2 regions of the Synechococcus sp. CS-205 genome follow, and region 2 is predicted to be linked to the other one. Evidence: predicted binding sites of a transcription regulator. Region 2 holds the regulator's gene; the other holds the start of a gene.
The links. Region 2 encodes NtcA, which controls nitrogen genes in cyanobacteria. Its sites were predicted from a motif close to GTANCNNNNGNTAC; they were not measured.
Positions count from the first base shown of each region.

Region 1: a site for NtcA is predicted at 2,882-2,895, ahead of KQ297_RS07265 (MSMEG_0572/Sll0783 family nitrogen starvation response protein). Genes of this name have one in related genera too.

Region 1 covers NZ_JAHLZB010000027.1:37,139-41,544, reverse strand. The annotation lists gene KQ297_RS07280 (MSMEG_0567/Sll0786 family nitrogen starvation N-acetyltransferase) at 1-137, opposite strand, end outside; gene KQ297_RS07275 (MSMEG_0568 family radical SAM protein) at 145-1,308, opposite strand; gene KQ297_RS07270 (Nit6803 family nitrilase) at 1,301-2,335, opposite strand; gene KQ297_RS07265 (MSMEG_0572/Sll0783 family nitrogen starvation response protein) at 2,338-2,820, opposite strand; gene KQ297_RS07260 (MSMEG_0569 family flavin-dependent oxidoreductase) at 2,990-4,273, shown strand; gene KQ297_RS07255 (fatty acid desaturase) at 4,270-4,406, shown strand, end outside.
Region 2 covers NZ_JAHLZB010000038.1:43,734-48,139, reverse strand. The annotation lists gene KQ297_RS09650 (hypothetical protein) at 1-284, shown strand, start outside; gene dcd (dCTP deaminase) at 309-902, opposite strand; gene KQ297_RS09640 (cob(I)yrinic acid a,c-diamide adenosyltransferase) at 896-1,492, opposite strand; gene ntcA (global nitrogen regulator NtcA) at 1,700-2,428, shown strand; gene KQ297_RS09630 (DUF3084 domain-containing protein) at 2,474-3,715, shown strand; gene KQ297_RS09625 (resolvase) at 3,712-4,161, shown strand; gene KQ297_RS09620 (DUF3146 family protein) at 4,158-4,406, opposite strand, start outside.

The DNA.
Region 1 (4,406 bases), on a different contig from region 2:
TCGGAGCAGGCTGAGGGGGAGAGGCGGAAATCCTCGGCATCGATGCCGAGGCCCCAGCGCACCGAGGGGGTGAAGGCAGCCGGCGCCGACGTGGGGCTGCGGCCGATGTCGTGGCTGGAGGGATCGATGAAGAACATCACAGGATCAGGGGGTCGGCCCGGGGACTGGCGCGGCAACTGATTCCGTGGCCGCCTGCTCGAACAGCGACAGGGCGGAGCAGGCGCCGCACTTGGCGCAGCCCGCCGACATCGCCGCCGCGCTGAGATCCGAGGCGGCCAGCAGCTGGCTCACCGCCGTGTAGATCTCCACCATGAAGCTGGTCTCGGGAGCCGGATGGTGCTCCAGCGGCGTGCCGCTGATCGGCACGAACGGCACCACAAACGGATACACGCCTGCCGCGATCAACCGTTCGCAGCAGGCGACGATCGCCGCGGCGCTGTCTCCCAGACCCGCCAGCAGGTAGGTGGACACCTCGCCGCGACCGAACACCGCCACCGCCTGCTCGAACGCCTGGAAATAACGCTCCAGGCTGAGCTCCGCCTTGCCCGGAAGGATGCGCCGGCGCACCTCGGGCTGCACCACCTCCAGGTGCATGCCCAGGCTGTCGACGCCGGCGTCTTTCAGATGCTGGAACCAGATCGGATCTTCCGGCGGCTCGCATTGCGCCTGGATCGGCAGGTTCACCCGGGCCTTCACCGCGGCGGCGGTCTCCGCCAGCAGACGGGCGCCCCGGTCGTCGCTGTTGGGGGTGCCGGTGGTCATCACCAGCTGGCGCACGCCATCGAGCCGCACCGCCGCCTCGGCCACCTCCGCCACCTGGGCGGGGGTCTTGCGCACCACGGTGCGGCCGTCCTCGAGGGATTGCTCGATGGCACAGAACTGGCACGACTGGCTGCGGTCGCGGAAGCGGATGCAGGTCTGCAGCAGGGTGGTGGCCAGCACGTCGCGGCCATGCAGCAGAGCGATGGCGCGGTAGGGGGTGCCATCGGCGGTGTGGAGGCCGTAGAAACGCGGCTGCGCCGGGGTTTCCACCGTCGCTAACTGGAGGTTGCTGCCGGAGGCCAGCGTGCGGGCGCTGGCAGCGGGGGTGTCCGCCGGCGCGCTGAGCCGGTAGGGGGAACGCTGGGCAGCGTGGCTGTACACGGGAACCATCACCGTGGTGTCACCGAAGGTGAGGGCGCGATGGTCGGAGGGACCGGCGCCGCCGCGGCGGCCGGTGTTGCCCTCCAAAGCTGGCTCGACCACCCCCTGCACCTGCAGGTCGGTGACCAGACGGCCGAGGGCGGCGGGATCGTTGGATTCAGCCATGGGGGACGGGCTCCGGGGCAGGGCTGCTGGGCGTCAACGGCAGGTGGTCAGGGGGCGCTGCGGTCAGCGCCTGCGGCAGCGCAGGGCTGGCGGCGATGGCGCCGCTGTCCTCCACCTGGCGGGCCGGGCTGCGATCGAGGCGCAGCCCGAGCAGGTCGGGACGGCTGTAGTGACCCACGCTGTCCATCATTCGCTTGCGTTTGGTGATCAGGGCCAGGTCGAGTTCGGCGATCGCCAGGCCTTCACCCTCCGGCAGCGGTCCGGCCAGGTAGCGGCCTTCCGGGCTGATCACGGCGGTGTGGCAGCCCCCCTGGCAGGCCTTCTGCAGGGCAGGATCGCTGCTGATCCGCTCCACATCAGCGGGGTCGAGCCAGGCCGTGGCGCTCACCACGAAGCAGCCCGCCTCCAGGGCGTGGTGCCGCAGGGTGACGGCCGTCTGCTCACTGAAGATCGGCCCCACCAGTGAGCCGGGGAACTGGGCGCAGTGGATCTCCTCGCCCTGGGTCATCAGGCTGAAGCGGGCCAGGGGGTTGTAGTGCTCCCAGCAGGCCAGGGCACCGATGCGCCCCAGGGCCGTGGGCACCACCGTGAGGCCGGAGCCGTCGCCCTGGCCCCACACCATGCGCTCGTGGAAGGTGGGGGTGATTTTGCGGCGCTTCAGCACCAGCGCGCCGCTGGCGTCGATCAGCACCTGGGCGTTGTAGAGGCTGCCGCCCTCGCGTTCGTTGATGCCCAGCAGCACGTGCAGGCTGAGTTCGCGGGCGGCCGCCGCGATGCGGGTGAGGGCCGGGCCCGGCACCGTCACCGCCTGCTCATAGAGCTTCAGGTGAGAGCGGCCCATCAGGGCCGGAGGCTCCACGAAGGAGAAATAGGGGTAGTAAGGAAGGAAGGTTTCCGGAAAAACGATCAGCTGCACCCCCTGGGCGGCGGCCTCGGCCATCGCCGCCAGCACCCGCTCCACGGACCCGTCCAGGCTGTAGAGCACCGGACGGATCTGGGCGGCGGCCACGACGATCGGGCCGTCCATGCTCAGAGCGTCCAGGTGTCGAGGATGAAGGCACCTTCCTTGCGGTGCAGCAGCACGATGTCGAGCACATCGAGAGGGTTCACCGGCGTGATGCCCGGGATCAGGGCACCCTCGCCGTGGCCGTAGAGGGCCTGCAGGGCGAAGCGACAGGCGTACACCTTGCCGCCCTGGTCCATGAACTTCTGGATGCGGGCGCCGAAATTGAGGTGGCCATCGAAGGCGGCATCCCCCAGCTTCGGGAAGCCCCGCTGCAGACCGAGCGTGACGCCGGGGCCGTAGAGCAGGATCGAGGTCTCGAAGCCCTTGTTGATCAGGCGACTGGCCTGCAGCAGGTTGACCAGACCGATGGAGCCCTCGAAGGCCACGGTGTGGAAGGTGACGAGCGCCTTCTCACCCGGCTCGGCCTTCACATCAGGGAATACTTTCTCCTCGTAGTCGACGAGGAAGTCCCCCGGTTGATTGGCGGGGCGGGTGACCTGGGGCATGAAGCAGCAACCTCTGGAGGTGGGAAGAGCACGACCATGCCCGAACAAAGTGTGAAGTTGTGTATCTTCCGGCACTGAATCAGCTTCACCCTGGCTTCCGCTTCGGTCTTGCTTGCTACCACCGCAGCCCTTGTCGCGGGTCAACGATGGGCCAAAGCCTGCTCGCCCCATGACCCTGACCCCTGCGGTGGTGGTGATCGGAGGCGGCCAGGCGGGACTGTCCCTGGCCAGCTGTCTACGGCAACGGCGCATCGAGCCCCTGGTGCTGGAGCGTCACCGGATCGCCCACGCCTGGCAGCACCAGCGCTGGGACTCCTTCTGCCTGGTCACCCCCAACTGGCAGTGCCGCCTTCCCGGCTTCCCCTACGACGGTGACGACCCCCACGGGTTCATGGGCCGCGAGGCGATCGTGGCCTATCTGCAACGTTTCGCCGAGCGGGCGGCGGTGCCGGTGCGGGAGGGGGTGAGCGTCGAACGGCTGCAGAGCAGCGGCGACGGCTACCGCCTGCTCACCAGCGCCGGGGTGATCGAAGCTGAGCAGGTGGTGATCGCCACCGGCGCCTACCACCGCCCTCGGCGCCATCCGCTGGCCGAGCGGCTGCCCGCCACGGTGCTCCAGCTCGATGCCCGGGACTACCGCCGCCCCGACCAGTTGCCGGTGGGCCCGGTGCTGGTGGTCGGCAGTGGCCAGTCGGGCTGCCAGATCGCTGAAGACCTCGCCCTGGCCGGCCGCCGGGTGCATCTGAGCGTGGGCTCTGCGCCACGTTCGCCCCGCCGCTACCGCGGCCGCGACGTGGTCGAGTGGCTGGAGCGGATGGGGGTCTACGACACCCCGATCGATGCCCACGAGGATCCCCGCGCCGTGCGCCACAAGACCAACCACTACCTCACGGGCCGCGACGGCGGCCGTGAGATCGACCTGCGCCAGCGTGCCCGCGAGGGCATGGTGCTGCACGGCCGTCTGGAGGGCATCAGCCCCACGGGTCTGAGTTTTGCCGCCAACCTGGCCGCCAACCTCGAGGCCGCCGATGCCGTCTACCGGCGCATCCGCGGCAGCATCGACGCCTGGATCGCGGATCAGGGACTGGCGGCGCCGATCGATCCGCCTTACGAACCCTGCTGGAGCCCCCCACCGGACGGGAGCGGCTCCAGGTTGGAGCTGGCCGAGGAACCCCTGGCGGCGGTGATCTGGTGCACCGGCTACCGCGCCGATTTCAGCTGGGTGGAGGTGCCGGTCTTCGATGGCGGCGGCGAGCCGGTCCACCAGCGGGGCGTCACCCAGGCGCCTGGTCTCTATTTCATCGGTCTGCCCTGGCTGCACACCTGGGGGTCGGGCCGCTTCTGCGGCGTCGGCGGGGATGCCGATCATCTGGCGCAGGTGATCCAGCGACGCCAGCTGCGGCGCGATGGCAGCCAGGAGACTCTGGAGTGCACGGCGCTGCTGGGCTCATGACGGCGACTGGCCCGGGCCTCGATCTGGCCCATGGGAGAGACAGCCGTGGCACCGGCGGGCTGATTCCCGCGGAAGTGCTGCGCCAGCTCAACGGCCGCCGCGATGGCCCTGCCTGGCGGCAGCTGGCCGGCCA
Region 2 (4,406 bases):
CGGGAGCGGCCGCCATCCAGGGAACCCTGCAAGGGGCCTCTGCTCCGGGATACACCAACCTGCTCAGATCCGTCGAAGGCTGGATGCTCACTCCTGGAGCAGGCGGCGGCAGCGATTCCTTCGGCATGCTCTCAGCGCCGGGCGCACGAGGTTCCCAGGCGGGGAGAGGCTCTGCCCTGCAGGAGAGCGAGACCCTGTTTGTGGTCAATGGACGGGTGATTCGTCTCTGCCCGAGCGGGCTGCCCTGCATCGGTCAGGTGCGCCGGGCCATGGGGCTGCCCTGAGCCCGAGCTGGCCCCTCCACTGATTCAGACCTTGGCCAGAGTGACGCGCTCCGGCTGATGCTGATATTTACCGGCACGATCCTGATAGGTGGTTTCGCAGGGATCTCCTTCGAAGAACAGCAGCTGGGTGATACCTTCGTTGGCATAGATGCGGCAGTCGGCCCCGGAGGAGTTGCTGAACTCGAGGGTGAGGTGGCCCTGCCAGCCGGCCTCGGCCGGCGTGGTGTTCACGATGATGCCCAGCCGGGCATAGGTGCTCTTGCCCAGACAGATCACAGTGATCGTTGGGGGGACTTTCAGTTTCTCCAGTGCGACGCCGAGTCCATAGGAATGGGCCGGCAGGATGAAGAAATCACCGTCGTCGTCGTGGTGGAGTGGCGCAGGCTCAAGGTTGTCTGGGTTGAACCGCTTGGGGTTCATCACCGTGCCAGGCACGTGCCGGAAGATCAGGAATTCCCGAGGCGAGAGGCGCAGGTCGTAGCCGTAGGAGGAACAGCCGAAACTCAGCACCGGCCGGGAGGCGGTGTCCGGAGCCAGGTGCCTCACCAGGTCAGGCTGGAAGGGCTCGATCATCCCTTCAACGGCCCTGGCATTGATCCAGCGGTCGTTCTTCAGCATGGGGCACCCCCGCGCCGCAGCTGGGTGACCTGATCGGCCATGCCCAGCAGCTCCAGGGGCATGGCCGGACCCGTGAGGATCACATCCAGGTGGGCCGGTCGTTGCTCAAGGGTGCTGATCACCTCCCCCCCTGGGAGGTACCCCAGCTCGATCGCCAGTCCAAGTTCGTCGAGAACCATCAGATCCACCGCCGCCTCCATCAGCTGATCACGGCTGAAAGCCCACACCTCCTCCACGGCGGCGCGCACCGACACCTGCTCCCGGTCGGCAGGCTCGGTGAGACAGGAGGCCACGGCCGGGCGCAACCACTGCAGGCGGCCGCAGAGGCTGAGGCTGCGGCCAGGCCCCTGGTCGACCCCACCCTTGAGGAACTGGCTGATCAGCACCCGACTGCCCAGCCCGGCTGTGCGCAGGGCCTGGCTGAACACCCCTCCGAAACTCCCGCGGAAGGGGGCTGTGTGCACCTGAAGCAGGCCTTCGGGCCTGGCCAGCGCTGCCCGGGGGCGGGGCGGCGGCACCGGCCGGGAGGCCGGCACGGCGCGCAGGGGATGGCGCGACTCATGGGAGGCGTTGCGCAGGCTGGCCGTCATCAACACCCCAAGGGAAGCGCGGTCCTGAATGTAGCGGCGTCCGGGCCGCCAGCAAGACTTCGCCACCATCCCTAGTGCGAACGTCCGTACCACTCTCCGAGCTCTGCTCTCGCCGGGCCTGCGTTGATACTGTTGATAGGTGTCGGACACTACAAGGCGCGCCATTGGCGATCCTTACCGTCCATCTCACACCTGCTCCGCCGAAACATGGTTGGCGCGATGCGCGGATTCAGCCGAACCGGCGGCCCTTCGACACCGGCTCCCGTCGGACTGGCCGCAGCCGCCAACGGCGCCAACACGCTTCTGGATGTGATGCGCGGGCTGAGCGGCTGCGTGATCGAAAGCGTGGAGCGGGGCAAAACGATCTTCTTCCCCGGTGATCCGGCCGAGCGGGTCTACCTGCTGCGTCGCGGAGCGGTCCGCCTCTCGCGGGTCTATGAATCGGGCGAGGAGATCACCGTGGCCCTGCTGCGGGAAAACAGCCTGTTCGGGGTGCTCTCTCTGCTCACCGGTCAACGGTCCGATCGCTTCTACCACGCGGTGGCCTTCACCCGGGTCGAGCTGGTGGCCGCCCCGGCCGGCTCGGTGCGGCGGGCCATCGAGCAGGACTCGAGCGTGGGGCTGCTGCTGCTGCTGGGCCTCTCCTCCCGGATCCTGCAGACCGAAACGATGATCGAGACCCTCACCCACAGGGACATGTCGTCGCGGCTGGTGAGTTTTCTGCTGGTGCTCTGCCGGGATTTCGGTGTGCCAGGCAGCGAAGGCATCACGATCGACCTGCGCCTCTCCCATCAGGCGATTGCCGAGGCGATCGGATCAACCCGGGTCACGATCACCCGCCTGCTGGGCGATCTGCGCCAGTCAGGGCTGGTGCAGATCGATCGCAAGAAGATCACGGTCTTCGATCCGGTCGCCCTCGCCAAGCGTTTCAGCTGAGCCGGTTGCCACCGCCACTGATACTGGGACCACACGCACGGCGCTGTGTCCGGCTGGCTGCTGATTCTGGCGCTCCTGGCCCTCGGAGGGGTGCTGGCCACCCTGGGCGACCGGCTCGGGAGCCGGGTCGGCAAGGCCAGGCTCAGTCTGTTCAACCTGCGGCCGCGCAACACGGCCGTGCTGATCACCGTGCTCACGGGCAGCCTGATCAGTGCCGTCTCCCTCGGCCTGATGCTGGCGGTGAGCGAACGGTTGCGCGTCGGGCTGTTCGAACTCGACGCCCTGCAGGCACGGCTGCTCGAGAGCCGCACCACCCTGCGCCGCAGTGAGAAAAATCTGCGCCTGAGCAAGCAGGAGCAGGCCCGCGTGGAGGCGGCCCTGAAGCGTGCCCGCCGCGATCGGGAGCAGACCCGCCGTCAGCTCACGGCCGCCGAGATCCAGGCGCGCCGGTTGCGCGGGGAACTGAAGCCCCTGCAGACCCAGCGACAGCAACTGCTGGCCCAGCGCAATCGACTCAACCAGGACATCCGCGCCAGGGACCAGGACATCCACAGGACCGAGACGGAACTGGCCCGGGTGCGCGGCCTGATCAGTGCCGGTGAGGCCGAGCTCAAGGGACTGGAGGAGAAACTGATCGCCCTGCGTCGCGGCGACGTGGTGCTCAGCAGCGGTCAGCCCTTGGCCACGGCCAAGGTGAAGCCCCGCAACGGGGCCGAGGCCAGGGAAGCGGTCGTGGCGCTGCTGCGTCAGGCCAATCTGAATGCCTTCCAGCGGGTTCTGCCCGGGGAAGACCCCAACCGGCAGATCCTGCTGGTACCGCGGCAGGACATCGCCACGCTCGAAGCCCGCATCTCCCGGGGAGGGCCCTGGGTGGTGAGCATCCTCTCGGCTGCCAACGTGCTGCGCGGCGAAGACCAGGTGCTGGGATTCCCCGACCTCAGGCCCAACCGCCAGGTGCTGCGCCAGGGCGATCTGATGGCGTCCACGGTGCTGGAGGGCAATGAGCGCTCCAGCGAACAGGTGCGCAGCCGCCTCAATCTGCTGCTGGCGGCCTCCTTTGCGAAGGCCCAGCGCCAGGGCTCGATCGCCGATGGGGTCCAGTTCGATGTGGCCACCTTCAACCGGCTGGGGCGAGAACTGAGTGAGCGGCCCCTCGGGCAGACCGTGACCCTGGAGGCTGTGGCACTCCGCGACGCGGAAACCCCTGACCCTCTGGTGCTCGAGCTCCGCCTGGCCGCGGTCCCCAGCGAACCACGGCCGGAACGGATGGGCCCGGGGCGGCCATGATCCGCTCGGCTCTCCAGGATCCAGCCGATCTGCCAGGCGAGGGCGCTCTGGCCGGGCTCGATCCGGGTCTCAGCAAGTGTGGACTGGTGCGCACCGACCAGCTGCGGCACCAGGTGCTCGAAGCCGCGGTGATGTCGCCCGAGCAGGCCTGGGGCCGGCTGGAAGGCTGGCTGGAGCAGGGGGACGTGGTGGCGGTGATCCTCGGCAATGGCACCGGCAGCGACTGCTGGAAACGGCGGCTGGACCAATGGCCACTGCCGGTGCTGCTGGTGGAGGAGCATGGGACCACCCTGGCGGCACGCCAGCGCTTCTGGGAACTCCACCCGGCAACGGGCTGGCGCCGGTTGTTGCCCAGGGGGCTGCGCCAACCTCCCCGCGACTGGGATGATGTGGTGGCCCAGTTGCTGCTGGAGCGGTTCCTGAACCACCCCCTGGCGCCGCCCTAGAACTTGGCCCGCACGGTGAAGGCGTAGTCGCCACCGGGCTCGAGCTGATAGTCGAGCTGGAGCAGAAAACGAAGCAGGGCGTCCTGGATCAGGGCACGGCCCAAGGAAGGCTCCACCGTCAGTTCTCCCCGGCCGAACGCCCAGCGAAAGGTCCAGTGGAAGCCACCGGCAGCCACCTCGCCCTCCAGCAGCTGATGGCTGAAGCTCTGGTGCAGCACCCGCAGCTGGGCGGTGGTGGCGGGCAG